Regions from separate parts of the Janthinobacterium rivuli genome, predicted to be linked through region 2. Evidence: predicted binding sites of a transcription regulator. Region 2 holds the regulator's gene; the other holds the start of a gene.

Region 1 (14,786 bases), 2.7 Mb from region 2:
GGTGGCGCAGCAATTGCAAAACAATAATGGCGGCTTTGTCGACGACTATGCGCAAACGCATCCGGGCGACCCCGACATCGATCTGGTGATGGGCTACTACAATGCATCCGACTTGCCCATGTACGATTTCCTGGCGCGGGAGTTCTGCGTCTGCGACCGCTGCTACAGTTCCGTGCCGGGCGCCACCTGGCCCAACCGCCTGTATGCCATCAGCGGCAAGGCGGCCGGCAGCCACGACAGCAAGCGCGTGCCCCTGTATGCGAACAAGTCCTTCGTGCGCCACCTCGAGCGTGCCCAGGTCAGCTGGAAATTCTATTCCGCCTGGAAGCCCTGGAGCCTGGCGCTGACGGACGACCATTACCGCTCGTCGGAAATGTACGAACCGTTCGGCTCCAGCGCGCGCCGCTATGGCTTCATCGGCGATGCGCTGGCGGGCGCCTTGCCCTCCGTCAGCTGGATCGATCCGCATTTCTTTGACAATGACGACCACCCGCCGGCCGATATCCGCGCCGGTCAGGCGCTGGTGGCGCAGGTCTACCAGGCCCTGTCGCGCGGTCCGGCCTGGGCGCGCACCTTGCTCATCCTCAGCTATGACGAGCACGGCGGCTTTTTCGACCATGTGCCGCCGGGCCCCGCCATCGATGACGACCCCGCGTTTCGCCGCTACGGCGTGCGCGTGCCCATGCTGCTCGTGTCGCCGCTGATCGCGCCGGGCAGCGTCAGCCACGAGGTGGTCGATCACACGTCGATCATCAAAACCATTTTGCAGCGCTTTTGCCGCGCCGCCGATGGCGCCTTGCCCCAGATGGGCGCGCGCGTGGCGGCCGCCAGCGGCCTGGGCGCCGTGCTGACCCTGGCGCAAGCGCGCGCCGCGCCTGCCGTGCCCGTTGCTGTGCTGGCGCAGCGGGCCGCATGGGAGGCGGAGGTGCGGGCGCAGGATTTTACGCCGCTGGCGCCCGCTTGCCAGCCTGATGGCGAAGTGGCGGCCGCTGCCGCCGTACCGTTCCAGTCCGATGCCGAGGCCGGCGCGATCGCCGCTCACCGGCAATTGGCGCGCGCGGCCAGGAATGCGCAGGCGGTGAATAGTAAAACCGCGGGAACGACAGCACCGAAGTCCACAGGCAGGCGCCGGCGGCAGGTGCCCGCCGGCGCGAAGAATGGTGGAAAACCTGGCGGCGCTTGACTTGGGCGATGCGCGGGGCAATGCGCGGCGCTGCGCCAGGCGGTCGCGCCCGTGGGGCTGCGTATAATCATTCCTTCTCAATCAAGGAGTGACCATGCACGATGCGATGCCCGCACACCCGGTACTCGGTGTGATCGGCCGTTCCGGTAGCGGCAAGACGACCCTGCTGGAATTTGTGGTGAAGGAACTGGCGGCGCGCGGCTTGCGCGTCAACCTGGTCAAGCACAGCCACCATGATCTGGCGCTGGAACCGCCGCAAAAAGACAGCGCCCGCCTGCGTTTGGCCGGGGCGGCGGAAGTGCTGGTGGCGTCGCCGTACCGTTTTGCCATCGTGCATGAGCTGCGCGGCGCGCCCGAGCCGAGCCTGGCGCAGCAATTGTCCCGCATGGGGCCGGCAGACCTGACCCTGGTCGAAGGTTTCAAGACGGATCCCATTCCCAAGCTGGAAGTGTTTCGTCCGGAAGTGGGACAGGCGCCCCTGTATCCGCACGACCCGCATGTGATCGCCGTGGCCTCCGACAGCCCGGCGCCGGCCGACTTGCGCGAAGGCGTGGAATGGCTGGACTTGAATGCGCGCGAGCACGTGCTGGCCTGGCTGCTGCTGCAGTTGCAAAATAAGCTGGAAAAATAAGTTAAAGGTTTGCCGCGGCCATCCGTTAATACTGGTAGAACCTCATTGGAGAAACGTATGGACGTCGGAAGCATTGCTCAACTGTCAACCACGATGGCGGAGACAGGCACGCGGCAAGCCGTCGGCTTGACTGTCCTGAAAAAAGCCCAGGATATCCAAAGCTCGACCGCCACTGCCTTGCTGGCAGCGTTGCCACCGGTACAGTCGGCGCCTAGCCTGCCGGCTCACCTCGGTAACCGCATCAACACGACCGCCTGAGCGCAGTCCCGCGGCGCCACTCTGGCGCTCGCACTACTTTACGCCCACACCACCGTCATCAACGGTGGCGAGTGGGCGTTTTTGTCTGCCTTTCCGCTTTCCCCCCTCCCTCTATAAAATTGACTGATTGAAGATGGTTCGCCATGGCGCGGCCGATTCAGTAGAATGACGTCCATCACCCCATGTTGCCCATCGTGCAGCCCGGGGCGTGCCGTGATTTGCCGCGATTACTTATCGATTACTTTGACCCATGCAAGAGGAATCCCCATGAACAAACGTCAAGCTCTCATCGCCGCCGCCCTCGCGGGCATCTGTGCCGGCACCACCCTCAACGCGGCCGCGCACGATGGCCCCGCTCCTGGCGACAAGGAAAAATGCTATGGCGTGGCCAAGGCAGGGCAGAACGATTGCGCCTCGTCCGATGGCGCGCATTCCTGCGCGGGCCAGGCGGAGGCGGACAACCTGCCGACCGAATGGACTTATGTTGCCAAGGGCACGTGCGAACAGGCGGGCGGCTCCGTCAAGCCCATCAAGGCCGGCAAGGCTGCCAAACCGGCCACGCAGCCCTAAGCGTCCGCCGCCTGCCCATGCCGCCGCCCATCCAGGCGCTTGCCGGCGTCGGCCTGCGCGCCGCGCATTACCGCGACTTCCTGGCGCGCAGGCCCAAGGTCGGCTGGCTGGAAGTGCACACTGAAAACTATCTGCAGCCGTCGGGCTGGGACTGGCACGTGTTGCGGACCTTGCGCCAGGATTACCCGATCAGCCTGCATGGCGTGGGGCTGGGCCTGGGTTCCGCGCGGGGCTTTTCCGAAGCCCATTTGCAGCGTGTGCGCGCCGTGGTCGAGCGCATCGAACCGGCCCTCGTGTCGGAACACCTGAGCTGGGGCGCCGTGGCGCAGCAGCAACTCAATGATCTGTTACCGCTGGCCTTGAATGGCGCCGCCCTGGATTTGTTATGCGCACGAGTGGGGCGGGTACAGGACGTGCTGAAAAGGCCGATCTTGCTGGAGAATGTCTCCACTTGCCTGCGTTTTGCCGACGATGCCATGAGCGAGGCGCAATTCCTGGCAGAGCTGGCGCGCCGTAGCGGCTGCGGCCTGCTGCTCGATATCAATAACCTGTATGTGAACCAGTGCAACCACGGCGAAGACGCTTTGGCGGCCATGCAGTCGATCGCCCCAGGCAGCGTGGGCGAGCTGCACCTGGGCGGCCATCTGCTGACGCCGCACGCCGTGATCGACCATCATGGCGCCGCCGTGGCCGATCCCGTCTGGGATTTGTATGCGGCCGCCTTGCTGCGCTTTGGCGCCATGCCTACCCTGGTCGAATGGGATACGGACTTGCCCGCCCTCGATGTCCTGCTGGGCGAGGCGGACAAGGCGCAAGCCATGCTGGCGCGCCATGCGCCGCAAGCGCCATGGCAGGGAACGGTGCTGCCGTCCCCGCCGCCGCCCGTGTTGCTTGACGCGCTGGCGGCCGGCCAGCAAGCGTTTGCCACAGCCTTGCTCGATGCTGTGGCGCCCCTGCCAGCGTTCGCGGGAGAAGCCGTGCCGCAGCGTTTCTCGCTGTACCGCGGCAACGTGAGCGCCACCTGGCGCCGCACCCTGGGCCACGCCTACCCCGTCGTGCTGGCGCTGGTGGGCGAGGCATTCTTTGGCGGCCTGGCGCGCGCGTATGGCCGCCAGTACCCGTCCGATAGCGCCGACTTGAATGAGTTTGGTGCCCGTTTCGCCGATTTTCTCGCCAGTTTCCCGCCTGTGGCCGAATTGCCTTACCTGCCGGACATGGCGCGCCTGGAATGGGCCGTGCACCTGGCCCATTACGCGGCCGATGCGCAGGGCCTGGCGCCCGAGTCGCTGGCCGCCCTGCATCCCGATCAACTGGAAGCGCGGCGTTTCAGCTTGCATCCCGCTTGCGCCTTGCTGGCGTCCAGCTGGCAAGTGGCGGCCCTGTGGCAGGCGCATCAGGAAGGTGAGGGGCAGGGGAAGTTTCCGCAGGAGTTGCAGGTGGCCAGCTGGGCGCTCGTATGCCGGACGCGCTGGAAGGCGCAGGTGCTGGTAGTGGATGCGGCCGCGCATGCGGCCTTGGTCATGTTGCAGCAGGGGCAGACGTTTGGCGCCGCGCTCGATGCGGCGTTCGAGCTGGACCCGGCATTCGACCTGGCCGCCCACTTGCGCCAGTGGCTGGCGCACGCGGTGTTGACGGCGTGACAGTTTACTCGAAGGCCCGCAGCAGGCGCGCTTCGCCCGTCTGATCGCGGTACAGGGCATTCGCGGCCAGGGTGGCGTCCATCATGCGCGTGACTTGCTCTTCTTCAAAGCGGGCCAGCTCGGCCGTGGCCGCGACGAGGGCCAGTTCCAGCCTGGCGCGCGCGCTCTGGTACAGGCTGCTGGTGTATTTGTCTGTGTTACGCAGCAATTCTTCCGCGTTTTCTATTACCTGGCGCAAGTCGCCGATCAGGCGTTCCTGGCTGCGCGTACCTTGTTCGGGCTGGTCCATGGCGCTCCCCTTCTGCAATCGATATTTATCTGACAATAACGACGTGTTGCAGCTTGATCCAGGCAGCCAGCTGGACGCATGGGGCCGCTTTCGCACCCCATGCGGGAATCAGACAGGAGCGACGACCGTGATACGGATATCGCCCACGCTGACGACCTGGTCGGCGCGGATCTTGGCGGTCTTGCGCAATTCCTTCTTGCCATCGACCTTCACCACGCCGCTATCGACCATGACCTTGCCTGCGCCACCGCTGTCGCACAGGCCGACCAGCTTCAACAGCTGGTTCAGCTCGACGAACTCGGATGTTAAATCAAAGCTTACTTTTTGCATTGTATCCCTTATTGCAACGATGTGTTTTCAACACTGAATGACGGTGTCAACTAAGATCATAGTTTACATGAAGCGAGGGAGAATGCAGGCTGAGCCTTAACTTTTGTTGGGCCGCGTCATCTCCAGGGGCACGATCCACGCGGCGAATTGCTCTTCCGTCACAAAGCCCAAGGCCAGCGCCGCTTCCTTCAAGGTCGTGCCTTCATGCTGGGCCTGCTTGGCGATTTGCGCCGCCTTGTCGTAGCCGATGTGCGGCGCCAGCGCCGTGACCAGCATCAAGGAACGCTCCATCAGGTCGGCGATGCGTGCACGGTTCGGTTCGATGCCGTGGGCGCAATGTTCGTCGAAGCTGCGCATGCCGTCGCCCAGCAGGCGCGCGCTTTGCAGGAAGTTGTGCGCAATCAAGGGCTTGAAGACGTTCAGCTCGAAATTGCCCGAGGCGCCGCCCACCGTGATGGCGACGTCGTTGCCGAACACCTGGCAGCACAGCATGGTCAGCGCTTCGCACTGGGTAGGATTGACCTTGCCCGGCATGATGGAGCTGCCCGGCTCGTTTTCCGGTATCGTGATTTCACCGAGGCCGGAACGGGGGCCGGAGGCCATCCAGCGCACGTCGTTGGCTATTTTCATCAGGGCCGTGGCCAGGGTTTTCAGCGCGCCATGGGCGGCGACGAGGGCATCGTGGGCGGCCAGGGCGGCAAACTTGTTGCTGGCCGTCTCGAACGGCTGGCCCGTCAGGCGCGCCAGTTCTTGCGCGATGCGGCCGGCAAATTCCACGTGGGCATTCAAGCCCGTGCCCACGGCCGTGCCGCCGGCGGCCAGTTGCAGCAGCGGCGGCAACGATGCCGTGATGATGTGCTCGGCAAAGTCCAGCTGCGCCACGTAGCCGGAAAATTCCTGGCCCAGGGTCAGCGGCGTCGCATCCTGCAAATGGGTGCGGCCGATTTTGACGATGTCGGCAAATTCCGTCGCTTTCGCGTCCAGGGTGGCGCGCAGCTGGCGCAGCGGCGGCAAGACCGTGTTGGCGACTGCCAGGGCGGCCGCCACGTGTATGGCGGTGGGAAAGATATCGTTCGAGGACTGGCCCAGGTTGACGTCGTCGTTCGGATGCAGCAGACGCTCGGCACCGCGCAAGCCGCCGATCAGCTCGGAGCCGCGGTTGGCCAGCACTTCATTCATGTTCATATTGCTTTGCGTGCCAGAGCCCGTCTGCCAGACGGCCAGCGGGAATTCTGCGTCATGCTTGCCGGCCAGCACTTCGTCGGCCGCCTGCGTGATGGCGATGGCTTTCTTGCCATCTAGTAATCCCAAGTCCAGGTTGACGTGGGCGGCCGCGCGCTTGACGGTGGCCAGGGCGGCGATCAGTTCGGGCGGCATCTTTTCCGTGGAGATATGGAAGTGCTCAAGCGAGCGCTGCGTTTGCGCTCCCCACAGCCGGTCGGCGGGTACGTCGATCGGGCCGAAACTGTCGCGTTCGATTCTGCTACTCATGACATCCCTTTCATCGATAGAGGTGGATCGAGTGTACTCCAGGCGTCAAAAAGGCACAGGATGATGCTGTATTGCATCATTTTTGCCGTGGCCCATCTATATTTTTGCGATTTCCTGCCGTTAAAGACAGGCGAGTCCCCCTTCTTATCCTGTTATCAAAGCGATCAGTCCATGCACAGCAGCATTATTCTCCGTTGGTCCCTGATCGCGTGCGCCGCCGCCAGCCTGGCCATGCCGCCCGTCATGGCGGCCGAACTGGGTGAGATGGCCGTGCTGTCGCACGTGGGCCAGCCCTTGCTGGCCGAGATCGAACTGACGGCACTGGCGCCCGAGGAGGCCAATGGCGTGGCCGTGCGCCTGGCCTCGCCCGATGTGTACCGCGGTGGCGGCATCGGCATGGATCCGGCCCTGCAGGGGTTGACGATCAGCCCGCTGGAGCGCGGTGGCCGCCATTATGTGCGCGTGACTACGCGGCAAGCGATCCAGGCGGGCCACGTGCATCTGTATTTATTGCTGGGCAGTGGCAATGGCGCCGTCGTGCGCCTGGGCACCCTGTGGCTGACGCCGGCGCCGCCTGCTGCCGCTGCCGTCAGTGCGCCAGCCAGGCCCGCCGTTCCGGTGCCCATGCCCATGCCTGTCCCCGCGCCGTTGCCACGCGCAGTGACTGGCGCGCCGTTGCCCGATGCTGCCGCGCTGGCGGCCCGCGCGCGTGCCGAGGGCCTGGTACGCCCGGCGCGCGTGTTCGTGCCGCCGCCCGCCGCGCCCACACCGGCTGCGCCCGCGCTGCGTGCGCCGCCGCTGCGCCGCGCCACAGCGCCCGTGGCCGCTTGCGCACCGCAGGCGGATGCCGGGCAGGCGCAAGCGTGCGTGGCGCTGGATGAGAAAAATGCGGCCCTGAATGACAAGCTCGGCGAATTGGAGGGCAAGATCGGCGCCTTGCAAAAGGCGCTGGCTCAGCCCGCCGCCGCCGCCATTGCTGCGCCGGCTGCCGCGCCTGCCGAGGCGCCGGCGCCGCATGCCAAGCCCAAGCCCCTGCACGCGGCGCCAGCCGCTGACAAGAAGGCGGGCGGCAATGGCTTGCTGTGGCTCGGTATCGGCACCGTGGCCTTCCTGTTGCTGACGGCGCTCATCGTGTATGTCGTGCGCAAGCGCAAGCAGGCGGCAGTGCCGGGCGCGCCGTCGAAATACTGGGTCTTGCTGCGCAAACCGTTCCGCCGCAAGAAAAAGGATGTGCCCGTGCTGACGGAGGCGGTGGAGGACGGAACGGTAGCCGAGCCGGAACCGGAGCCGTTCTCGCGTTAATCGTGCTGCAAAGCTGCGCTACAATTTGATATAAAAAAAGATATTGAAAAAAGACATGGATATGCTTGCCAATCGCGTTGCCTATTTCTTAAAGATGGTGTTATGATTAATTCAGTGGACTTGCTCTACGACAAAACAGCCCCAGCCTGGCGCAGTCACCAACGATAGTGTGGCGCGGCAAACAGGTGTAGCGTTGCATAAACGCCTGGGTCTGGAAGCGGTTCGCGATGCCGACGATGTGCTCGCGAACGCCGGATGCAACCGGCAGCGAGGCGACGCCAGGAGATACCTGGGGCTCGCCTTCCAAATTCCCCCTCCTTGTTCCCGAGCGCCGCAACTGCCGCGCTCCTTGCTCAGGCGGTAGATGTAAAAAAAGCACCCGCGGGTGCTTTTGTCGTTTCTGGTGCTGCAGCTTCTTACATGCGGGCGCGCGCGCCCTGCATGGCGCTCGGCAGCTGCGTCATCCACGGTTCCGTGATGGCGCGGATTTCGCGGTCGTTTGCCAGAATTTGCTTGAGCAAATCGATCTTGCGCAGGCGCGAGGCGCCGGCCAGGGCAGGCACCTTGCCCGTCATGGTCGCGCTGGCGGCGCTGGCGCACTGGTTTTCCAGGGCATCCAAGTCATTCCAGTCGCTCGAACGTGCGGCCACGACCATTTTATTGGTCATTCCTGCAATATTTTCATACATCGAGAGAACGTCGTTGGAGGTCATGAGCACACCCGTAACTAGTGAATGGATTACCGCTTGTCTAGATTAACGGCAGGTCCTGGGGGAACTTGAGGGTGTTTTTGAAAAAAAAGTGAAAATAATTTGGATAGTTTTGGCGGGCTGCCGAAATCGCCCGCCAAGCCGCATGGATGCTGGGCCGACGATGCCGGCGCTGATGGATTTATTTGACGAGTTCTTCCAGTCCCGCGCTCAGTTCGGTGGGCGGCGGCATCTTGTCGACCAGCACCGAGGGCGGCAAACCGAGCGCTTCGGCCACGTTGCTGGGGTAGCAGGCGATGATTTCTTCATTGCTCAACGCGTTTTCATCGATGCGTGCGCGCCAGGCGGCCAGGTGGATGATGGCGGCCAGGCGGTTCAGCGGCGCCTTGGCCAGCGGATCGGGAAAGGCGGCGATGGCCTCGGCAAAGGCAGGGGGGAACTTCCAGCGGCGTGCCAGTTCGGCGCCCACCTGCGCATAGTCATAGCCCAGGGAAACCCGCTCCGCGTCAAGCCGGCGCGCGTCGAGCGGCGGGGCGATCTTGTCGAGCTGCATGGCTTGTTCGGGCATGGCTGCATGGATCACCAGTTGACCGATCGCATGCATCATGCCGATGGTGAACGCCAGATCCTGGTTGTCGCCCGTCTGTCTGGCGATCCAGCGGGCCGACACGGCGCTGTGCAGGCTGTAGCGCCAGAATTGCGGCAGATTCAGTCCCGGCACGGCCTTGTAGCCGCTGACCAGGCCCGAACTGATGACGAGCGTGCGCACGGTTACAAAGCCGAGCATCAGCACGGCGTCTTCCACCGTGCCGATGCTGCGCGAGACGTGGTAATACGCCGAGTTGGCCAGCCGCAGCAGCTTGGCGCTCAAGGCCGGGTCCGCTCCCAGCTGCCGGGCGATGTCTTCGGTGGCGATGGCGGGGTTGTCGAAACTGCGCACCAGTTCATCGACGATCTTCGGGGCGGCAGGCAGGGCGTGGGGTTGCTGAAACAGCGCTTCCAGTTGCATGGCAATCTCCTTGGCATTCGCGCGGCGCGGGGTCGTGAAACTATAGGCCGATTTTTTGTCCGCATGCAAAAAAATTCCGGGGCGCTTTTTTCATGGGAAACAGGCTATGATTTTGACTATTCCATCGAAAGGATCGCCATGCACGGTTTGCGTTTTTCCTGGTCCCGGACGCCAGTCCAGGCCGCCATCATCCTCGCCCTGGCCGGCGTGTCGCTGGCCGGCTTGCCCGCCCAGGCGCATGGCCAGCAGGCGGCCGCCAGCGCCGTTGTTCCCGCTGCCCCCACGGCCTTGCCCGGCGACGATTTCTACGATTACGTGAATGGCGACTGGCTGCGCAAGACGGAGATTCCCGCCGACCGCAGCAGCTGGGGCTCGTTCGCCATCCTCGCCAACGCCACCAACGAGCGCATCATCGGTCTCGTCGAAGGCTTGTCGGCGGCGCCGCAGGCCGATGCCTCGGCGCGCCAGGTCAGCGATTTTTACCGTTCGTGGATGGATGAATCGGCTATCGAAGCGAAAGGCTGGGCGCCGATCAAGCCGCTGCTGAAGAAAATCGATGGCATACGCGACCAGGCGGGACTGGCCCGCGCGCTGGGCGAAAGCTTGCGCGCCGATGTCGACCCGCTCAACGCCACCAATTTTTATACGGAAAACCTGTTCGGCCTGTGGGTGGCGCAAGACTTGAACGACACCACGCGCAATGTGGCGTATCTGCTGCAGGGCGGGCTGGGCTTGCCTGACCGCGCGTTCTACCAGGGCGACAGCGCCCGCATGCAGGGCTTGCGCGCCGGCTACCAGGCGCATATCGCGGCCATGCTCAAGCAGGCCGGCTACAGCGATGCGCCGGCCCGCGCCGCGCGCGTGTTTGCGCTGGAGCAGCAAATTGCCGCCAGCCACGCCAGCCGCGAGGATTCGGCCGATGTCGCCAAGGGCAATAATGCGTGGCGCGCCGCCGACTTCGCCAGCAAGGCGCCTGGACTGGACTGGAAAGCCTTCTTCCAGGCGGCCGGTCTGGGCCAGCAGACGGATTTCATCGTCTGGCATCCGACGGCCATGACGGGCAGCGCGGCCCTGGTGGGTAGCGTGCCGCTGGCCACGTGGAAGGATTTTCTGGCCTTCCACGCCATCAATCATTTCAGCACGATTTTGCCGAAGGCGGCCGCCGAGCAGCGCTTCGCCTTCTATGGCAGCGCCCTGAGCGGCACGCCGCAGCAGTCGCCGCGCAGCAAGCGCGCACTGGCGGCAACCAACGCGGCCCTGAGCGACGCCGTCGGCAAGCTGTACGTGGAGCGCTATTTCCCGCCGGAATCGAAGGCCCGCGTGCAGGAGATGGTGACGAATATCGTCGCCGCCTTCTCGCGCCGCATCGACAAGCTGGACTGGATGGCGCCGGCCACCAAGGCGCAGGCGCAGGAAAAACTCAAGACGCTGTACGTGGGCGTGGGCTATCCGGAGCGCTGGGACAGCTATGCGGGCTTGCGCGTGGTGCGTGGCGACGCGCTGGGCAATGTGCAGCGCGCGGAACAGTTCCACTATCGTCAGGAGCTGGCCAAGCTGGGCCAGTCGCCCGACCGCAAGGCCTGGGCCATGCCGGCCCAGCTGGTCAACGCCGTCAACCTGCCGCTGCAAAATGCGCTGAACTTCCCGGCCGCCATCCTGCAGCCGCCGTTTTTCGACCCGCAAGCATCCGATGCGGCCAACTATGGCGGCATCGGCGCCACCATCGGCCACGAGATCAGCCACAGTTTTGACGACCAGGGCGCCCAGTTCGACGCCCAGGGCAAGCTGCGCGACTGGTGGACGCCGGCCGACCTGGCGCATTTCCAGACAGCATCCAAGCAACTGGTGGCGCAGTTCGCGGCCTATAAACCGTTCCCCGACCTGGCCGTGAATGGCCAGCTGACCCTGAGCGAAAACCTGGCCGACCTGGCCGGCGTGGCGGCCGCGCATGACGCGTTCACCCTGTCGCAGCAGGGCAAACCGGTGCAGCCTGGTGCGGACCGCGATTTCTTCATCGGCTACGGCGTCAGCTGGCGCAGCAAGGCGCGCGAAGCGGCGGCGCGCCAGCAAATCCTCACGGACGGCCATGCGCCGGCGCAATACCGCGCCGCCACCGTGCGCAACCTCGACGCCTGGTACCCGGCCTTCGACGTCCAGCCGGGGCAGCAGCTGTACCTGGCGCCGGAGCAGCGCGTGCGCGTCTGGTAGTCATTGACGGTGCCGCACGCCTAGCGCGCCGGCACCGTAAAATGGCGGAACATATCGACAGGACCGCCATGAAGCCGAACCCGCAGCAAGACCCCATCCACGCCATCACGGGCCGCACCCTGGCCCATTACGACGCCAGCGCCGAGCAGTTTTTCGAAGGCACGCGCGACCACGACGTCAGCCAGAACATCAGCGCGCTGCTGGCCGCCATCGGCAAGCCGGCGCCGCTGGCGATCCTCGACCTCGGTTGCGGCCCGGGCCGCGATCTGAAAGCGTTCACGGCCATGGGCCACCATGCGACCGGCGTCGATGGCAGCGCCCGCTTCGTCGAGATGGCGCGCGCCTACAGCGGCTGCACCGTCTGGCGGCAGGATTTCGTCGACCTCGACCTGCCTGCCGGTCACTTCGACGGCGTGTTCGCCAATGCCGTGCTGTTCCACGTGCCCAGCGCCGCCTTGCCCGGTGTGCTGCGCGCTTTGGTCGCGTGCCTGAAGCCCGGCGGTGTGTTGTTCAGCTCGAACCCGCGCGGGCAGAACCAGGAAGGCTGGAATGGCGCCCGCTACGGCAGCTACCACGACGAAGCGACGTGGGCCGCCTACCTGCAGGCGGCCGGTTTCAGCCTGATCGAGCAGTATTACCGTCCGCCCGGCTTGCCGCGCGAGCAGCAGCCGTGGCTGGCGACGGTCTGGCGCAAAGCGGGCTGATTTCGCGTCATTAGCTGATTTTTGGCATGTGTTAGGGACCGTACATAGTTTTTGCAACCTCAAGCGTAGTATGGACACATCGACACGCAGCAAGCAGTTTGCAACAGCGTGTGAGCCGCAGTACCGGCCCTTCGGGGCAGGACAACAGATGTACCAACTACAGTGAGGATCCATCATGAACAAAGATCAAGTCGAAGGTAAACTGAAGGAAGTCGGCGGTAAAATCCAGGAACAAGCTGGTAAACTGGTCGGCAGCGAAGAACAGCAAGCCAAGGGCCTGGCAAACCAGGTCGAAGGCAAAGTGCAGAAGAAAGTGGGCGATGTGAAAGATGCGGTCGAGACCGTAACGCGCAAGCCATAATCTGACGCACGCATAAAAAAACCGCCGCCTGTCGCGAGACAGGCGGCGGTTTTCATTTGCGGGCGCGCTTTACTTCGCGACGCCCAGGTTCTGCTTGAAGAACATTTCAATTTTCTTGTACACGTGGCGCTGGCCCGCGCGCGACGAGATGCCGTGCTTGGCGCCCGGGTACGTCATCAGGTCGAACTGCACGCCGCGGTTCACCAGCGCGTCGATCAGGCGCGTGCTGTTGCTGAACAAGACGTTGTCGTCGGCCATGCCGTGCACCAGCAGCAGCGGCGACTTCAGGCCGTCGAGGTGGGCGAACACGGTGCTGGCCTTGTAGCCATCGACGTTTTCCTTCGGCATGCCGAGGAATTGCTCCGTGTAGTGGGTGTCGTACAGCGACCAGTCGGTCACGGGCGCCACGGAAACGCCCATGGCGATCTTGTCGGATGCGGCCGACAGCAAGCGCAAGGTCATGAAGCCGCCGTAGCTCCAGCCGAACACGCCGATGCGTTTCGGGTCGACGAAGCTTTGCTTGCCCAGCCAGTCGATGCCGACCAGCTGGTCGGCCACTTCGGCCGCGCCCAGATTATGGTAGATGGCATCCGTGAACGCGCGCTCGCGGCGCGACGAACCGCGGTTATCGAGGCGGAAGACGACAAAGCCTTGCTGCGCCATGTACTGGTCGAAGTTGTTGCCCCAGCGGCGCGCCACGTGCTGCGAGTGCGGGCCGCCGTAGGTCGACAGGTAGACGGGATAGCGCTTGCTTGCGTCGAAGTTCGACGGCTTGACGATGGAGTAATACAGCGTCTGGCCATCGTTGGCCTTCAAGGTGCCGTACTCCGTTGGCAGGTGGTCCGCCTTGTATTTGGCGTACGGGTGACTGGCGTTCAGCGCGTTTTCTTCCAGCCAGCCCACCATGGCGCCGTCCGGGCGGCGGATGCTCACTTGCGGCGGCGTGGCCGGGTCGGAATACGTGTCGACGAAGACTTCGCCATTGCGCGAGAACGTCGTGTCGTGCCAGCCATCGGCTTTCGTCACGCGCTGCGGCTTGTCGGCCGTGCTGCCGTCCAGGGCCAGGGCGTAGGTTTGCTTGTCGATCACGGCGTCGCGGTTCGACGCGACGAACACTTTACCCGTCTTCTGGTTCACGGCCAGCACGCTGTCGATGCCCCATGCGCCGGAAGTGACCGGGTGCAGCAGCTTGCCGCTCATGTCGTACAAATACAGGTGGTTGCGGCCCGTGCGCTCGGACGACCACAGGAAGGTGCCGTTCGACAGGAAGCGCAGGTCGTCATGGATGCTGACCCAGGTCTTTGACGTTTCCGTCAGCAGGGTGCGTTGCGCCAGCGTGCTTGCATCGACGGCTACCAGGTCGAGGGTCTTCTGGTCGCGCGACTGGCGCTGGTACACGAGCGACTTGCTGTCCGCGCTCCAGTCGGCGCGCACCAGATAGATGTCCGGGTTCGTGCCCAGGTCCACCTGGCGCTGCGCGCCCGTTTCCGGAGAGACGATCAGCAGCTGCACCAGCACGTTCGGGTCGCCGGCGGCAGGGTAGCGCTGCTCGACGACGTCGGTGCGGTCGGCGAAGATTTCAAAGCGGCGCACGACGGGCACCGGTGCTTCGTCATAGCGTTTATACGCGATGGCGGAATCGTCGGGCGCCCAGTAGTAGCCGGTGCGCTGGCCCATTTCTTCCTGCGCCACGAATTCGGCTTCGCCGTTGCGGATGGTGCCCTTGCCATCGGTCGTCAGCTGGCGTTCCTGGCCCGACTTCAGGTCGATCACATAGATATTCTGGTCGCGCACGAACGAGACATAGCGGCCTTTCGGCGAGATTTTCGGATCGAGCACATTGCCCTTGGCGACCAGACGCGCCTTGTCCGGGTGGGCCGCGTCGACCAGATACAGATTGCCGGCCAGCGGCACCAGCAGCTGCTTGCCATCGGGCGACCAGCTGTAGCTGAGAATGCCGTTCAGGCTGGCCGTGCGCTCGCGTTCGCGGCGCGCCTGCTCTTCGGGCGAAATCGTTTCATTCGGCACCAGCGCCTTCGAGTCGACCAGGCGGTGCGTGCTCTTGTCCTTCAGCTTGAATTCCCACAGGTCGAGCTGGAA
Region 2 (14,786 bases):
ACGCAAGACCCGAACGAGCTGACGGCGCTGGTGCGCGTGGCCCTGGGCCGCGCCATCGTGCAGCAACTGTTCCCCGGCGCGGCCGAACTGTCCGTGATGACCCTCGACAGCCGCCTCGAGCGGCTGCTGATGCAAGCGATGGGCAATGGCGGCGATGGCGCCGGCATCGAGCCGGGCCTGGCCGACACCATCGCGCACCAGGCGGGCCTGGCTGCGCAGCAGCAGGAAGCGCTGGGCCTGACGCCGGTGCTGCTGGTGCCGGCGCCGCTGCGCGCCCTGCTGTCGCGCTTCCTGCGCCGCGCCTTGCCGCAACTCAAGGTGCTGTCGCATGCGGAAGTGCCGGAAACCAAGACGATCCGCGTCACGGCGCTGGTGGGCGCGCAATAAAGCAAACCCAAGCGAAGGGCCGGGGTCGAACCCTCAGGGTTCGACCCCAGTTGTTGCTTTTGGTCAAATAAACATCAATTTCCTCCCGGCAAACTGAATAACGGGTACTTTCCCGTCCTGTTCCTTCGATCATTTCCTGCAAGCATCGCTAATAATGGAAACTGTCCGGGTGATCTGTGTCCATGTGGAAGACAGCACTCAAGCAACAGGAGTCGACGATGGTCACACAGTTCAGCCAATATTGCGCCACCCCCGCCCTGGGAGGCCGGTCATGAATGTGAAGAAATTTACGGGCGCCTCGTCGCGCGATGCGCTGCGCAAGGTGCGCGAAGCGCTGGGCCCTGACGCCGTGATCCTGTCGAACCGCCAGGCCGATGGGGTGGTGGAAATCCTCGCGCTGGCCAATGATGATGCCGCTTCGCTGGCGTCGCCGCCGGCCGCGTCCGAAATGGCCCAGCCCCGTCCTCAGTTGCAGACCCAGTTCGCCACGCCGCAGCGTCCGGCCGCCCCGGCCCAGCGCCCGGCCACGCCACGTCCTGCCGCGCCGCGCCAGGCTGCCTCCGAGCCAGTGGACATGGCCCGCATGCAGCAGATGATGGCCAGCGCGCTGGCGCACGTCAAAGAGAACGCCGCCGCCGAGATGAGCGGCATGATGAATGAAATCCGCGCCATGCGCGGCATGATGGAAACCCAGCTGGCGGAAATCTCGTGGGGTTCGACGCAGCAGCGCGAGCCGCAAAAAGCCGTCGTGCTGCGCGAAATGCTGGCCGCCGGTTTTTCGGCCAGCCTGGCGCGCTACCTGATCGACAAGTTGCCCGCCGGCCTCGATGGCGCGCAAAGCATGCGCTGGATCAAGACCGTCCTGAGCCGCAACCTCAATACGGTCGCCAATGAAGACGCCATGCTGGAGCAGGGCGGCGTGTTTGCGCTGGTCGGCCCAACCGGCGTCGGCAAGACCACCAGCACGGCCAAGCTGGCGGCGCGCTGCGTGATGCGCCACGGCCCGGAAAAGCTGGCCCTGATCACCACGGACGCCTACCGTATCGGCGCGCACGAACAGTTGCGCATCTACGGCAAGATCCTCGGCGTGATGGTGCATTCCGTGAAGGACGAGGCGGACCTGCGCATCGCCCTGAAAGAATTGAAGAACAAGCACACGGTGCTGATCGATACGGTCGGCGTGAGCCAGCGCGACCAGATGGTGACGGAACAGGTGGCCATGCTGTCGGGCGCCGGCGCCGATGTAAAACGCCTGCTGTGCCTGAACTCGACGGCGACGCAGGAAACCCTCAACGAAGTGGTGCGCGCCTACCAGGGTAGCGGCCTGGCCGGCTGCATCATGACCAAGCTCGATGAAGCGGCCTCGATCGGCAATGTGCTCGACGTGGTGATCCGCCAGAAGCTGAACCTGTTTTATGTGTCGAACGGCCAGCGCGTGCCGGAAGACCTGTACCTGGCCGACCGCGGCTACCTGATCGACCGCGCCTTCAAGCTCAAGCGCGACTCGGCGGCCACGCAGTTTTCCGATGCCGAACTGCCGCTGCTGATGGCGCAGGCGGCCGCCCGCAACAATGAAGCGCGCGGGGTGCACCTTGGCTAATTTTGATTTCGATCAGGCCGAAGGCTTGCGCCGCATGCTGGCCGGCCCGCAGCCGCGCGTCATGACGTTCCTGTCGGCCACGCCGCAGGACGACAAGGGCGCCATGCTGGTCAACCTGGGCGCTTCGCTCGCCTACGGCGGCAATGACGTGCTGCTGCTCGACGCCAGCGGCGGCAGCGATGGCGTGGCTGCGCGCCTGGGCCTGGCGCACGGCGCCAGCCTGCGCGACGTGGCGCGCCAGCAGTGCGGCTTGAACCAGGTCATCCACCAGGTGCCGCAAGGCTTCGGCGTGGCCAGCCTGGGCGCGCGCAACCATTTGATGGACAGCATGGACTATGCGGGCGAGGACGAACTGCGCCGCCTGGGCAAGACCTTCGAGGTGCTGGCGCGCCAGAGCGGCATCGTGCTGGTCGACGGCGTCATGGCCGACGAGGGCGACTGCTTCCCCGTGCCCTTGATGGCTTCGTCCGATATCGTCGTGCAAGTCTCTACCAGCGCCACCTCGATCAAGGCGGCGTACTGCCTGATCAAGCGCCTGAGCCAGGAACTGGGACGCCGTCCGTTCGGCATCCTCGTCACCGGCGCTTCCGAATCCGAAGCAAAAGTGGTATACGATAATATGGCGCAGGCGGCGAGCCGCTACCTGGCCGTGAAGCTGACCTCGATGGGTTCGGTGCCTGCCGATGAGTATCTGCACCGCGCGGCGCGCCTGGGCCGCAGCGTGGTCGATGCGTTTCCGCTGGCGGGCGCCTCGGTGGCGTTTCGCGGACTGGCCGAGCGGCTGGCCCGTTCGGCGGCGCCGGTGCTGGGCGGCACCTTGTACCAGACGGGGAGCCCGCACCAGTTCAGCGCCTGAAGCCAACCGTAGCACCAGATAAGATGAGAAAACAATAAGCAGCCTATGTACACGGTCAAAGGGAAATCGAACAAGGACTATTTGCTGACGGAGCATATTCCGCTGGTGAAGCGTCTGGCGCACCATATGAAGGCGAAATTGCCGCCTTCGGTCGAGGTCGATGACCTGATCCAGGCCGGCATGATCGGCCTGCTCGATGCCATCAGCCGCTATGAAGAGACGCATGGCGCGCAGTTCGAGACGTATGCCGTGCTGCGCATCCGCGGCGCCATGCTCGACGAATTGCGCACCAGCGACTGGCTGCCGCGCAGCATGCGCCAGAACATGCGCAAGATCGAAGAGGCGATGAGCACCTTGCAGCAGCGCCTCGGCCACCCGCCGACGGAGTCGGAAGTGGCGAAACTGCTCAAGATGTCGCTGGCCGACTACCAGGAAATGCTGGGCGACGGCGGCGGCCACCAGCTCGTGTACTACGAAGACTTTCATGACCCGGACGGCAATGACAGCTTCCTCGACCGCCATTGCGTGGACGAGGACAGCGACCCCTTGCGTTCCCTGCTCGATACCGATTTCCGGCAATCCGTGATCGATGCCATCGACGCGCTGCCGCCACGCGAGAAAATACTCATGGGCCTGTATTACGAAGAAGAGCTGAACCTGAAGGAGATCGGCGCGGTGATGGGCGTATCCGAATCGCGCGTCTCGCAGCTGCATACCCAGGCCGTCGCGCGCCTGCGCGCAACCTTGAGGGAGCTGGCGTGGACTGGTCCAGCGTAATCGGGCTGGCGCTGGCGCTGGCGGGCCTGTTGGTCGGCCAGGCGCTGGAAGGGGGCAAGATGGCCTCCCTGCTGCAGCCTGCCGCCTTCGCCATCGTGGTCATCGGCACCTTCGGCGCCGTGCTGCTGCAAACGCGGCTGCGTACTTTTGTGCGCGGCCTGGAAATGCTGCGCTGGGTCTTCCTGCCGCCCGCCGACACGCGCGCCGCGCTGGCGCGCGACATCGGACTCTGGAGTCTGACGGCGCGCCGCGACGGGACGCTGGCGCTCGAGCGCCTGATGGAAAACACGGCCGACCGTTTCAACGCCAAGGGTTTGCGCATGATCGTCGACGGCATCGCGCCCGACAAGCTGCGCCAGCTGCTCGATGTGGAAATCTCCGCCTACGAGATGGCCGAGCGCCAGGCCGTCAAGGTGTGGGAATCGGCGGCCGGTTATTCGCCCACCATCGGCATCCTGGGCGCCGTGCTGGGCCTGATACACGTGATGGAAAACCTCACCGACCCGAGTAAATTAGGTGGCGGCATCGCCGTGGCGTTCGTGTCGACGATTTATGGCGTGGGCCTGGCCAACCTGCTGTTCCTGCCGGTGGCGAATAAACTCAAGGCCATCGTCTCGCGCCGCGTGCTGCAATACGAAATCACGGCCGCCGTGCTGTACGACATCGCCACGGGCGACCATACGCGCATCATCGAAGAGCGCGTGTCCAGTCTCTTGCACGAGCATTGACCATGATGCGGCGCGCGCGCAGGAAGTATGACGAGGAACCGGACAACCAGGACCGCTGGCTGATCTCGTATGCCGACTTCATTACCCTGCTGTTCGCCTTCTTCGTCGTCATGTACGCCATTTCGCAAGTCAACGAAGGCAAGTATCGCGTCTTCCAGAATGCCATCGGCCAGGCCTTCAGCCTGGAAAAGGGTGCGCCGCCCATCATCATGGAAGCGCCGCAGGCCATTCCTTTGCCGAATCCCGCCCTGAAGCGCCGCACGGAAGCCATCCGCCGCGAGCGCGAACACATGACGCGCCTGGCGCAGGACCTGACGTCGACCCTGGCGCCGCTGGTGAAGGAGGGCAAGGTGCGCGTCACGCAGACAAGCCGCGGCGTGAGCGTGGAAATCAATGCCAGCGTGCTGTTCGATCCGGGTGCGGCGCGCCTGACGACGGAGTCGGACCAGGCCCTGCGCGCCGTGGCCGTGCTGCTCAAGGACGATACGCACGACGTGCAGGTGGAAGGGCATACGGACGTGCAGCCGATCAGCAATTCGAACTTTGCCTCGAACTGGGAATTGTCGGCCGCGCGCGCCAGCGCCGTGGTGCGCCTGTTCATCGCCAGTGGCGTCAAGGCCTCGCGCCTGACGGCCGTCGGCCACGCCGACAATATTCCCGTGGCGCCCAATGAAACGGCGGAAGGGCGCGCGCGCAACCGCCGGGTCGCCGTGACGATTTTGTCGGGCATCCCCGAAACGGTGACGGAAGTGCCGACGGCGCCCGTGGCGCCAGCCAATTGAACGCCGCCGCTTGGTACAATCGCGGCATTCTCTCTTTTATCTCTTCCTCATGAAAAGCAGCTCCCTGGGCGGTCTCGTCTATTCCACCGAAACGGGCCGCATGTGTCCCGCCTGCCGCCAGCCGCTGGCGCAATGCGCGTGCAAGGCGCAAGCCAAAGCGGCGCCAATCGGCGACGGCGCGGTGCGCGTGTCGCGCCAGACCAAGGGCCGCGGTGGCAAGAGCGCCACGGTGGTAAAAGGCTTGGCGCTGGACGCCATCGCGCTGGCCCTGCTGGGCAAGCAGTTGCGCACGCAGTGCGGCTCGGGCGGCACGGTCAAGGATGGCGTGATCGAAGTGCAGGGCGACCATGTCGACACCATACTGGCCGCGCTGGCCAAGCTGGGCCACCAGGCGAAAAAGGCCGGCGGCTGAGGATGCACAGGCGTGCGGCCCGCTGCCGCGCGCCTGTGGTAACGTGCGCTTCCCATCCACGCGCATCGTCTCCATGAACGTCAAATTCACCGGCATCGCCATCGCCGCCGCCATCGCGGCCGTGCTGGCGCTCGTGTACTGGCCCGCACCCGACGGCGGCGCGCCGGAACCTGTCGCCGTTGCCGCCAGCACGCCGGCGGGGCGCAGCCTGGCGTCGTATCTGAATATCGACGCCACCCCGGCCGCCGATGCCGCGCCCGTTGCCGTGACCCTGGCGCGGCGGCTAGACCGCCTGGCCGCCAGCGGCAGGGCGGAAGACGCGTATGCGGCCTTCAACCTGATCGACGACTGCATCGTCTTCCAGCGCGAAAGCCGCTTGCCGGGGCTGGAATTCGAACTGGGACGCGAGATGACGGCGGAAGAAAAAGCCGCCCAGCAGCAGTTGTGCGGGGGGCTGACGCAGCGCCAGCGCGAGGATCGCCTGGGCTACCTGGCCAGCGCCGCGCAAGGCGGCGTGCCCGGCGCCGCCACCCTGTTCCTGTCGGAAGGCCCGTTCGGCGACCGCAGCGCGCTGCGCAACCGTCCCGACGATCCGCTGGTGCTGGCGTGGAAGCGGCAAGCCATCGCCCAGCTGACGGCGCAGGCGGACGAGGCGGAACTGAGCAGCGTGTCGACGCTGATGATGGCCTACCTGCGCGATGGCGAGGTGGTACGGAAGGATGCGCCGCAGGCGTATGGCTACCTGCTGGCCCTGCGCCAGGTCTACGACGATATCCTCGCGCCCGGCGTCACCAATCCATATCAGGATGAATACTGGCACTGGCTGCAGGCGGAACTGACGCCGGAGCAGCAGGCGGCCGCCAGCGCCAGGGCGCAAGCCATCGTGGCGAAATGGCGCCAGCACGCGGGGCGTCCCGCGCACGGTTGAACTGCTCAATAAGGGAAATTAGCCGATGACGACGCGCCGGCTGGCCGTGTTCGTCGTTGCTTGGCCGCTGGGGCCGTAGAAATTGCCGCTTTGGGCCGGGGGGCGCATGGCGTTCAGGGCGCCTTGCGTATGTACCATGTGCTTGTTGACGAGCAGGCTGTTCAGGCGGTTCTGCTCCTTGGCTTCGCGCGTCGTCTCGAGCAAGGCTTTCCACAGGGGCGCCGCTTCCGCTTCATTGGCGCCGACCAGCCAGTCTTCCATGCCCGCTTCGGCGGCGAGAAAGCCCGCTGCCGCCAGCGCCTGGTGGCGTTGCGCCGCCAGCTGGCTCAATTGTCCTACGAGTGCTGTCTTGCGTACGGTGAGCTCCGTGATTGCATCGATGTCAGCCGCAACCAGATGCCGCTGTTCTTCTTTCATCAATGCCAGCAATGTGGTCATGAGCTGTTGCTCGTCGCGCAGGCTGGAAAACGGAGTCACTGATTGCATGAGGGAACCTATCTATTTCGTGAGTGCAGCAAGTCCTTGACCGTGTCGAGGAGACCGTCCGCCACTTTTTCTGAGTTGACCTGGAACTGGCCGTCGGCGATCGCCAGCTTGATGCGTTCAACTTTTTTCGTGTCGAACACGGCGCCGCTGCCGGCAGTTGCACTGGCCGCTAATGCCTGTCCTTGCGGCGACAGGCGTACATTGTCCGACGTTGTCGGTGTTGCCTGGGCTTTCTCGGCATTCCGGGCGCCGGAGGTACTCGCGGGCGCCACCGGCAGGCCGGGATTGCTTTTAATGGTGTTGTCGGTAATTTTCACAGCGTGATCCTCGTCTGGTCGAAGTCAAAAAACTCCGGGATATGTGTCATTATCGGCACCTTCTCCCGAAACTTTAGTGCGCCAGACCACAATATCGCTGTCCATCCGTGTTCAGAAGGCTACTTCGACCATCCCCCCGGCCCGCGCCACGCCGCTGATCTGCTGGCCGCTCTGCGTGCGCACCTGCACCGTCTGGCCATCGCCGGCACTGCCGATGGCGCGTCCTTCTGATGCCACCTGGAAACCGTTGCCACTCGAAACGACGCGCACCAGCTGGCCCTGCATCACCACCGGCTTGCGGCGCAAGGTGTCGAGGCGCATCGGCGTGCCTGGCGGTAAGGAAATATTCGTGCTGGCGCCGACCACCTGGGCCATGTCCGTGGCGATGCCTGCTGGCAATGCGGCCAGGTCGCCCTGCATCGTCACCAGCTGGCTGGCGTCGATGGCTTGTCCTTGCGCCAGCGGCACGGCGCTGGCCACGTAGTCGCCCACGACGGCCACGTTGGCTTGCAAATAAATGGTCCAGCTGGAGGGCGCCGTGCAGCGCACGCCGACGGTGGTCTTGCCCCAGGCGCGTGCACCCGGCGCCATGAATGCTTGCGGCGCGGGGCAGGCGGCCAGGTTCAGGCGCGGATCGACGGCGCCGACGGTGATCGTCACCTTGCCCGGCAAACCGTTGCTTTGTACTTGCAGGAATTGTTCCACGCTGTTGCGCAGTGCTTCCGGCGTTTGCCGGCCGGCGTTTTGCGCCTGGGCCAGCAGTGGCAGGGCGGCAAGAGCGAAGAGGAAAGCAAGCGGTGTTTTCATGGTGATAGGCCTCTGGAATACTGCCATGATAGTGCGGGCGGCCCCGTTCGAAGCGCCGATTAAGGGGTAAAAGTATGGTCTGATCCGGCGATGGTCTTGCTGGTGGGCGCCGTACTATGTTTCCTGTCATCACTATACCGCCATCCTTCCGCCATCTCGGGCGCCAGTGGCAGATCTTTCCGGAGCCTGACATGATAGGGAAACTCGACGATTACATGCGCTTCAACGAGACGGCGCTGAGCCTGCGCTCGACGCGCCAGGAATTGCTCGCCTCGAACATCGCCAATGCCGACACGCCCAACTACAAGGCGCGCGATGTCGATTTCGCCGCCGCCCTGAAGGGCGCGATGGCGCGCAAGGATGGCGTGCCGCCGGCCCTGAAAGGCACGGCGCCGCAGCATATGCCGGGCAAGGGCGTGGCCGCCGCAGTGGGCGCAAGCGGTGGCGGCAAGGTCGAGACCCTGGCCGACGGCACGCCGCTGCTGTACCGCGCGCCGGCCCAGGGCGCCGTCGATGGCAATACGGTCGACATGGACCTCGAGCGCAATGCCTTTGCCGACAACGCCATCCGCTACGAGGCGGCCGTGACTTTCCTCAACTCGCAGATCAAGGGCATGCTGACGGCCATCCAGGGAGGACAATAATCATGTCGCTATTTAATATCTTCAATGTTTCCGGTTCGGCCATGAGCGCCCAGGCGCAGCGCCTGAACACGGTGGCCAGCAACCTGGCCAATGCGGACAGCGCCACCAGCGCCACGGGCGAAGCCTACCGCGCCAAGCAGGTGGTGTTCGAAGCCGTGCCCATGGCCAATGGCGCCACGGCCGTCAAGGTGCAGAAGGTGATCGAAGACCCGTCGCCGATGAAGCTGGTCTACGACCCGAAGAACCCGCTGGCCGACGAGAAGGGCTATGTCACCATGCCCAACGTCAATACGGTCGACGAGATGGTCAACATGCTGTCGGCGTCGCGTTCGTACCAGACCAACGTGGAAACCATGAACGCGGCCAAGTCGCTGCTCCTGAAAACCCTCACCATCGGCCAATAAGGCTGACTGATTATTATGGCAACCATCGATACCAGTACCTCTAAAATCACCGACCTGATGGCGACGATGAATCCGAAGAAGACGACGGCCGAGCCAGGCAGTGTCGAAGCGGAAACGAACAAATTCCTCACCCTGCTGGTCACCCAGCTGAAAAATCAGGATCCGATGAATCCGCTGGACAATGCGCAATTGACCAGCCAGCTGGCCCAGCTGTCGACGGTAACGGGCGTCAACAAGCTCAATACCACCGTGGAAAGCTTGAAAGCCAGCTACCAGCAAGCCGAATCGATGCAGGCGGCCAACATCATCGGCCATGGCGTCTTGACGGCGGGCAAGGATATCAACCTGAGCAAGAGCGCCGCGCTGCTGGGCGTGGACCTGGCCACGCCAGCCGACAAGGTCAAGGTCGTCATCTACAAGGATGGCAAGGAAGTCCATTCCATCGACCTGGGCGCACAGGCGGCGGGCACCTTGCCGCTGGGCTGGAACGGGTCCACCGCCGACCTCGACAAGGATGGCAAGCCGGTCGTGCTGGCCGACGGCGCCTACACCTTCACGGTGGAAGCGACGCGTGGAGGCACCAAGCTCAAGGATGCAACGGCGCTGATGTTCGGTTCGGTCGCCAGCGTGTCGACGGGCGCGAATGGCGTGAAATTGAATGTGCCGGGCGTGGGCAGCATCACCATGGCCGACGTGAAACAGATTCTGTAAGCCGCTTACCCTGAGCGTGACCCTCTACCCCTAATTTCTACCAGGAGAACACAATGTCTTTCCAACAAGGCCTGAGCGGCTTGAATGGCGCCGCCAAATCGCTGGACGTCATCGGCAACAACATCGCCAACTCGTCGACCGTAGGTTTCAAGCAGTCGCAGGCCCAGTTCGCCGACATTTATGCCAACTCGCTGTATGGCGTGGGCGGCAACCAGGCGGGGATCGGCGTGTCGGTCTCGCAAATCGCCCAGCAATTCAACCAGGGTAACCTGGAATCGTCGTCGAATCCCCTCGACATCGCCATCAATGGCGCCGGCTTCTTCCGTACCAGCGTCAACGGCGCCATCCAGTACTCGCGCAATGGCCAGTTCCAGGTCGACAAGAGCGGCTTCATCGTCAACGCCCAGCTGGCGCAGCTGACCGGCTATCCGGCCGACGCCAACGGCAAGATCGTCGCCGGCGCCATGGTGCCCCTGCAGATCGACCAGTCGGACATGAAGCCCCAGGCAACGACCAAGATCAGCACGGAAGTCAACCTCAATTCGAATACGTCCATGCCGACCACGGTGCCGTTCAAGACCACGGAAGACTCCTCGTACGGCAAGTCGTTTCCCGTGGAAGTCTTCGATTCGCTGGGTAATTCCCACATCATGTCGAATTTCTACGTCAAGACGGGCACCAACACCTGGGATGTCTACTCGGCCATGGACGGCACGGAAGTGACCAGCATGAAGGCCGCGGCCGCCCTGCAGACGGACGCCGCCTCGCTGGCCGCGCGCGCCGCCTACCAGGCCGCCGCCACGGCCGTGCCGCTGGTGCCGGCGAATGTGACGACCGCCGCCGTCGCCTACGGCAATGCTGCCGGTGCCGCCGTCTCGGCCGCCGCCGCCGCCGCGGGCGCCACACCGGCGCAACTGGCCGCCATCGCCGCCACCTATGGCAGTGCCGTGCCGAATGGCATCAACTCGAGCCGCACGCCCGACCAGATCGACGCGGCCATCCGCGCCGTCACCAATGTGCCAGCCGTCAAGACCGGTTCGCTGGTCTTCAACACCCTCGGCACCCTGGACCGGGCCGCCATGCTGGCCCTGACGCCGCCGCAAACCCTGCCCGTCACCGTCAACCTGCCAATCTTCCCGGCCACGGGCGCGAATCCGACCCTGTCGGTCCAGGTCGACTTCACCAAGTCGACCCAGCTGGGCAGCGCCACGGCGGAAAAGAAAACGGAAGCGGACGGCTACAAGGCCGGCCAGCTGAGTCAATTCATCGTGGGCGACGACGGCATCATCCAGGGCCAGTACAACAATGGCAAGACGCGCAGCCTGGGCCAAGTGGTGTTGAGCAACTTTGTCAACCCGAACGGCCTGGAACCGCTGGGCAATAACGCCTGGGTGGAAAGCTCGGCTTCGGGCAAGCCCGTCACGGCCGAGCCCAAGACGGGCAACCTGGGCAACTTGCGCGCCTCGGCGGTGGAAGTGTCGAACGTCGACCTGACGGCGGAACTGGTCAACATGATCACGGCCCAGCGCGCCTATCAGGCGAATGCGCAGACCATCAAGACGCAGGACTCGGTCCTGCAGACCCTCGTCAACCTGCGCTAAGAGTAAGGGGAGCCGTTCTGCCGGATGGCTCCCGGCTTTCGTTTTGCACGGAGAAAACACATGGACCGTCTCATCTACACCGCCGGCTCGGGCGCCAAGCACATCCTCGACAAGCAGGCGACCACGGCGAACAACCTGGCGAACGCCACCAGCACGGGTTTCCGTGCCCAGCTCGACTCGTTCCGCGCCGTGCCCGTGGTGGCCGACGGCATGATGCCGACGCGCACCTTCGTCGTCGATTCGACGGTCGGTTCCGATTTCACGCAAGGTCCGATGCAGCACACGGGCCGCGCGCTCGACGTGGCCGTGGAAAACGGCGGCTGGATCGCGGTGCAGTCGGCCGACGGTTCCGAAGCCTACACGCGCAACGGCGCCTTGAAGCTCAATGAAAACGGCATGCTGCAAACGCAGTCGGGGCTGATGGTGCAGGGCGATACGGGCCCGATGGCGATTCCGCCCGGCGTGACGGTGGCCATTGCCAGCGACGGCACGGTGGGCACGATTTCCACCGACGTGCCGCCAGGGCCATCGACGGTGCTGGGACGCATCAAGCTGGTCAACCCGCCCGAGCAGCAACTGGTGCGCGGCGACGACGGCCTGTTCCGCCTGAAGGATGGCACGGTGGCGCAAGCCGACCAGGCCGTCAAGCTGACGACCGGCGCGCTGGAAGGCAGCAATGTCAGCCCAGTCGACTCGATGGTCAGCATGATCGCCTTGGCGCGCCAGTTCGAAACGCAAATGAGCTTGTTGAAGAATGCCGAGAATAACGCGGCGAAAGCCACCCAGATCCTCGCTTTGAATTGATGGGGGCCACCGCATAATGGTCACATAGAAATAGTCTACAGAGCTGACTAGCGCTGTTATTGGAGAAAAATCATGATTCGTTCCCTTTGGATTGCCAAAACCGGCCTGGAAGCGCAGCAGACGCAGATGGACGTGATCGCCAATAACCTGGCCAACGTCAGCACCACGGGCTTCAAGAAGTCGCGCGCCGTGTTTGAAGACTTGCTGTATCAAAACGTGCGCCAGCCTGGCGCGCAATCGTCGCAGCAAACCCAGCTGCCATCAGGCTTGCAGATCGGTACCGGCGTGCGCACGGTGGCAACCGAACGCATCCATACGCAGGGCAATCCCCAGGCATCGGGCAATTCGCGCGACGTGATGGTCAACGGCACGGGCTTCTTCCAGGTGCTGATGCCGGACGGCGCCACCGCCTACACGCGCGACGGCTCGTTCCAGACGGACGCCAACGGCCAGCTGGTGACGTCCGAAGGTTTTGTCATCCAGCCCGCCATCACCGTGCCGACCAATGCGCTGAGCCTGACCGTGGCGCGCGACGGCACCGTTTCCGTCACCTTGCCCGACACGGTGGCGCCATCGCAAATCGGCTCGCTGCAATTGACTACTTTTGTCAATCCCGCCGGTCTGGAATCGAAGGGCGAAAACCTGTACATGGAAACGGGCGCTTCCGGCGTGGCGCAAACCAACACCCCGGGCACGAACGGCGCCGGCGTGCTGATGCAGGGCTATATCGAGACATCGAACGTCAACGTGGCCGAGGAAATGGTCAACATGATCCAGACGCAGCGCGCCTACGAGATCAACAGCAAGGCCATCACCACATCCGACCAAATGCTGCAGAAACTGTCGCAACTTTAATTTTCATAGTCGTCATGCCATCCGCCGCCGGATGGCAGCGGAGGTTCGCCATGCAATACCCCATCATCGCCTTGTTCTCTGCAGTCCTGCTGTCCGGCTGCGCCATCACGCCTACGTCCATCGTGCAATATCCGACCTCCACGCGCGCGCCGATGCCGGAACCGGTGGTCGTCAACAATGGCTCCATCTACCAGCCGTCGACCTACCGTCCCGCCTTCGAAGACCGCCGCGCGCGCCACGTGGGCGACACCATGACGATCGCCATCACCGAGCGCACGAATGCCGTCAAGGCGGGCGCCAGTTCCGGCAACAAGTCGGGCAGCGTGGGCTTCAGCACGCCGGGCATGCTGCAGGGCCGCCTGGGCGGTACCGTTTCGGCGAATGGCGCGACGAAATTTGCCGATGGCGACAACCAGTCCGCCAGCAACACCTTTAGCGGCGTGATCGGCGTGACGGTGATTGAAGTGCTGCCAAACGGCAACCTGATTGTCGCCGGCGAAAAACAGATCGCCATGAACAAGGGCACGGAATTCATCCGCTTCTCGGGCATGGTCAATCCGGACACCATCGGCACGGGCAACGTCGTGCCATCGACCCAGGTGGCCGAAGCGCGCGTCGAATACCGCACCAACAGCCAGATCGACCGCGCCGAAATGGCCTCGATGGCCTCGCGCTTCTTCCTCAGCCTGCTGCCATTCTGATCATGGCCACTTTCACCTTTCCCCGCTTTGCCGCCATTTTCGGCCTGGCCGTCGCCCTGCTGGCGCCCGTGGCGCAGGCCGAGCGCATCAAGGACCTGGCCAGCATCGCCGGCGTGCGCCAGAATCAGCTGATGGGCTATGGCCTCGTCGTCGGCCTCGACGGCAGTGGCGACCAGACCACGCAAACCCCATTCACCATCCAGAGCGTGGCGGCGATGCTGCAGCAGCAGGGCATCAACTTGCCGCAAGGCACCAGCTTGCAGCTGAAAAACGTGGCCGCCGTGATGGTGACGACGGCCTTGCCCGCGTTTGCCCAGCCGGGCCAGTTGCTCGACGTGACGGTGTCGTCGATGGGCAATGCGAAAAGCTTGCGCGGCGGCACTTTGTTGATGACGCCCTTGAAGGGCGCCGACGGCCAGGTGTACGGCATGGCGCAGGGTAACGTGCTGGTGGGCGGCGTGGGCGCGCAGGCGGCCGGCAGCTCCGTTGTCATCAATCATCTGAGCGTGGGACGCATCTCGGGCGGCGCGACCGTCGAGCGCAGCGTGCCTTCGGCGCTGGGCGCCAACAACACCATCCGCCTGGAATTGAACGCCACCGATTTTGCCACCGCCAGCCGCGTGGTCGACGCCATCAACAGCCGCTACGGCGCCGGCACGGCCGCCGCGCTCGACGGCCGCGTGATCCAGGTGCAGTCGCCCAGCGGCAGCGACCAGCGCGTGTCCTTCCTGGGCCAGCTGGAAAGCATCGAAGTCAATCCGGCCCGCCTGGCGGCCAAGGTCATCATGAATGCACGCACCGGTTCCGTCGTGATGAACCAGTCCGTGACCCTGGAAACGTGCGCCATTTCGCACGGCAACCTGTCCGTCACCATCAATGTCGAGCCGCAAGTGAGCCAGCCGGCGCCCTTGTCGGGCGGACGCACGGTGGTCACGCAGACGGCGCAGATCGATATCAAGAAGGAACCGGGCAAGGTCATGCTGGTC

What was found. Region 2 encodes FliA, which starts transcription of late flagellar genes. Its sites were predicted from a motif close to CTAAAGTTTNNNNNNNNNNNGCCGNTA; they were not measured.
Region 1: a site for FliA is predicted at 8,451-8,477, ahead of P9875_RS07510 (flagellar protein FliT). Genes of this name have one in related genera too.

Annotation. Positions count from the first base shown of each region.
Region 1 covers NZ_CP121464.1:1,673,267-1,688,052, forward strand. The annotation lists gene P9875_RS07465 (alkaline phosphatase family protein) at 1-1,183, shown strand, start outside; gene mobB (molybdopterin-guanine dinucleotide biosynthesis protein B) at 1,278-1,814, shown strand; gene P9875_RS07475 (YjfB family protein) at 1,872-2,072, shown strand; gene P9875_RS07480 (DUF2282 domain-containing protein) at 2,340-2,642, shown strand; gene P9875_RS07485 (DUF692 family multinuclear iron-containing protein) at 2,660-4,282, shown strand; gene P9875_RS07490 (hypothetical protein) at 4,287-4,571, opposite strand; gene P9875_RS07495 (RNA-binding S4 domain-containing protein) at 4,680-4,901, opposite strand; gene fumC (class II fumarate hydratase) at 4,998-6,392, opposite strand; gene P9875_RS07505 (hypothetical protein) at 6,564-7,694, shown strand; gene P9875_RS07510 (flagellar protein FliT) at 8,111-8,362, opposite strand; gene P9875_RS07515 (HDOD domain-containing protein) at 8,586-9,413, opposite strand; gene P9875_RS07520 (M13 family metallopeptidase) at 9,552-11,621, shown strand; gene P9875_RS07525 (class I SAM-dependent methyltransferase) at 11,690-12,325, shown strand; gene P9875_RS07530 (CsbD family protein) at 12,501-12,686, shown strand; gene P9875_RS07535 (S9 family peptidase) at 12,756-14,786, opposite strand, start outside.
Region 2 covers NZ_CP121464.1:5,270,313-5,285,098, reverse strand. The annotation lists gene flhA (flagellar biosynthesis protein FlhA) at 1-387, shown strand, start outside; gene flhF (flagellar biosynthesis protein FlhF) at 659-1,987, shown strand; gene P9875_RS23980 (MinD/ParA family ATP-binding protein) at 1,980-2,843, shown strand; gene P9875_RS23975 (RNA polymerase sigma factor FliA) at 2,889-3,620, shown strand; gene P9875_RS23970 (flagellar motor protein) at 3,602-4,348, shown strand; gene motD (flagellar motor protein MotD) at 4,354-5,130, shown strand; gene P9875_RS23960 (translation initiation factor Sui1) at 5,180-5,542, shown strand; gene P9875_RS23955 (hypothetical protein) at 5,616-6,470, shown strand; gene P9875_RS23950 (flagella synthesis protein FlgN) at 6,489-6,956, opposite strand; gene flgM (flagellar biosynthesis anti-sigma factor FlgM) at 6,965-7,273, opposite strand; gene flgA (flagellar basal body P-ring formation chaperone FlgA) at 7,385-8,080, opposite strand; gene flgB (flagellar basal body rod protein FlgB) at 8,272-8,724, shown strand; gene flgC (flagellar basal body rod protein FlgC) at 8,727-9,128, shown strand; gene P9875_RS23925 (flagellar hook assembly protein FlgD) at 9,144-9,839, shown strand; gene P9875_RS23920 (flagellar hook protein FlgE) at 9,893-11,440, shown strand; gene P9875_RS23915 (flagellar basal body rod protein FlgF) at 11,501-12,244, shown strand; gene flgG (flagellar basal-body rod protein FlgG) at 12,317-13,099, shown strand; gene P9875_RS23905 (flagellar basal body L-ring protein FlgH) at 13,150-13,800, shown strand; gene P9875_RS23900 (flagellar basal body P-ring protein FlgI) at 13,803-14,786, shown strand, end outside.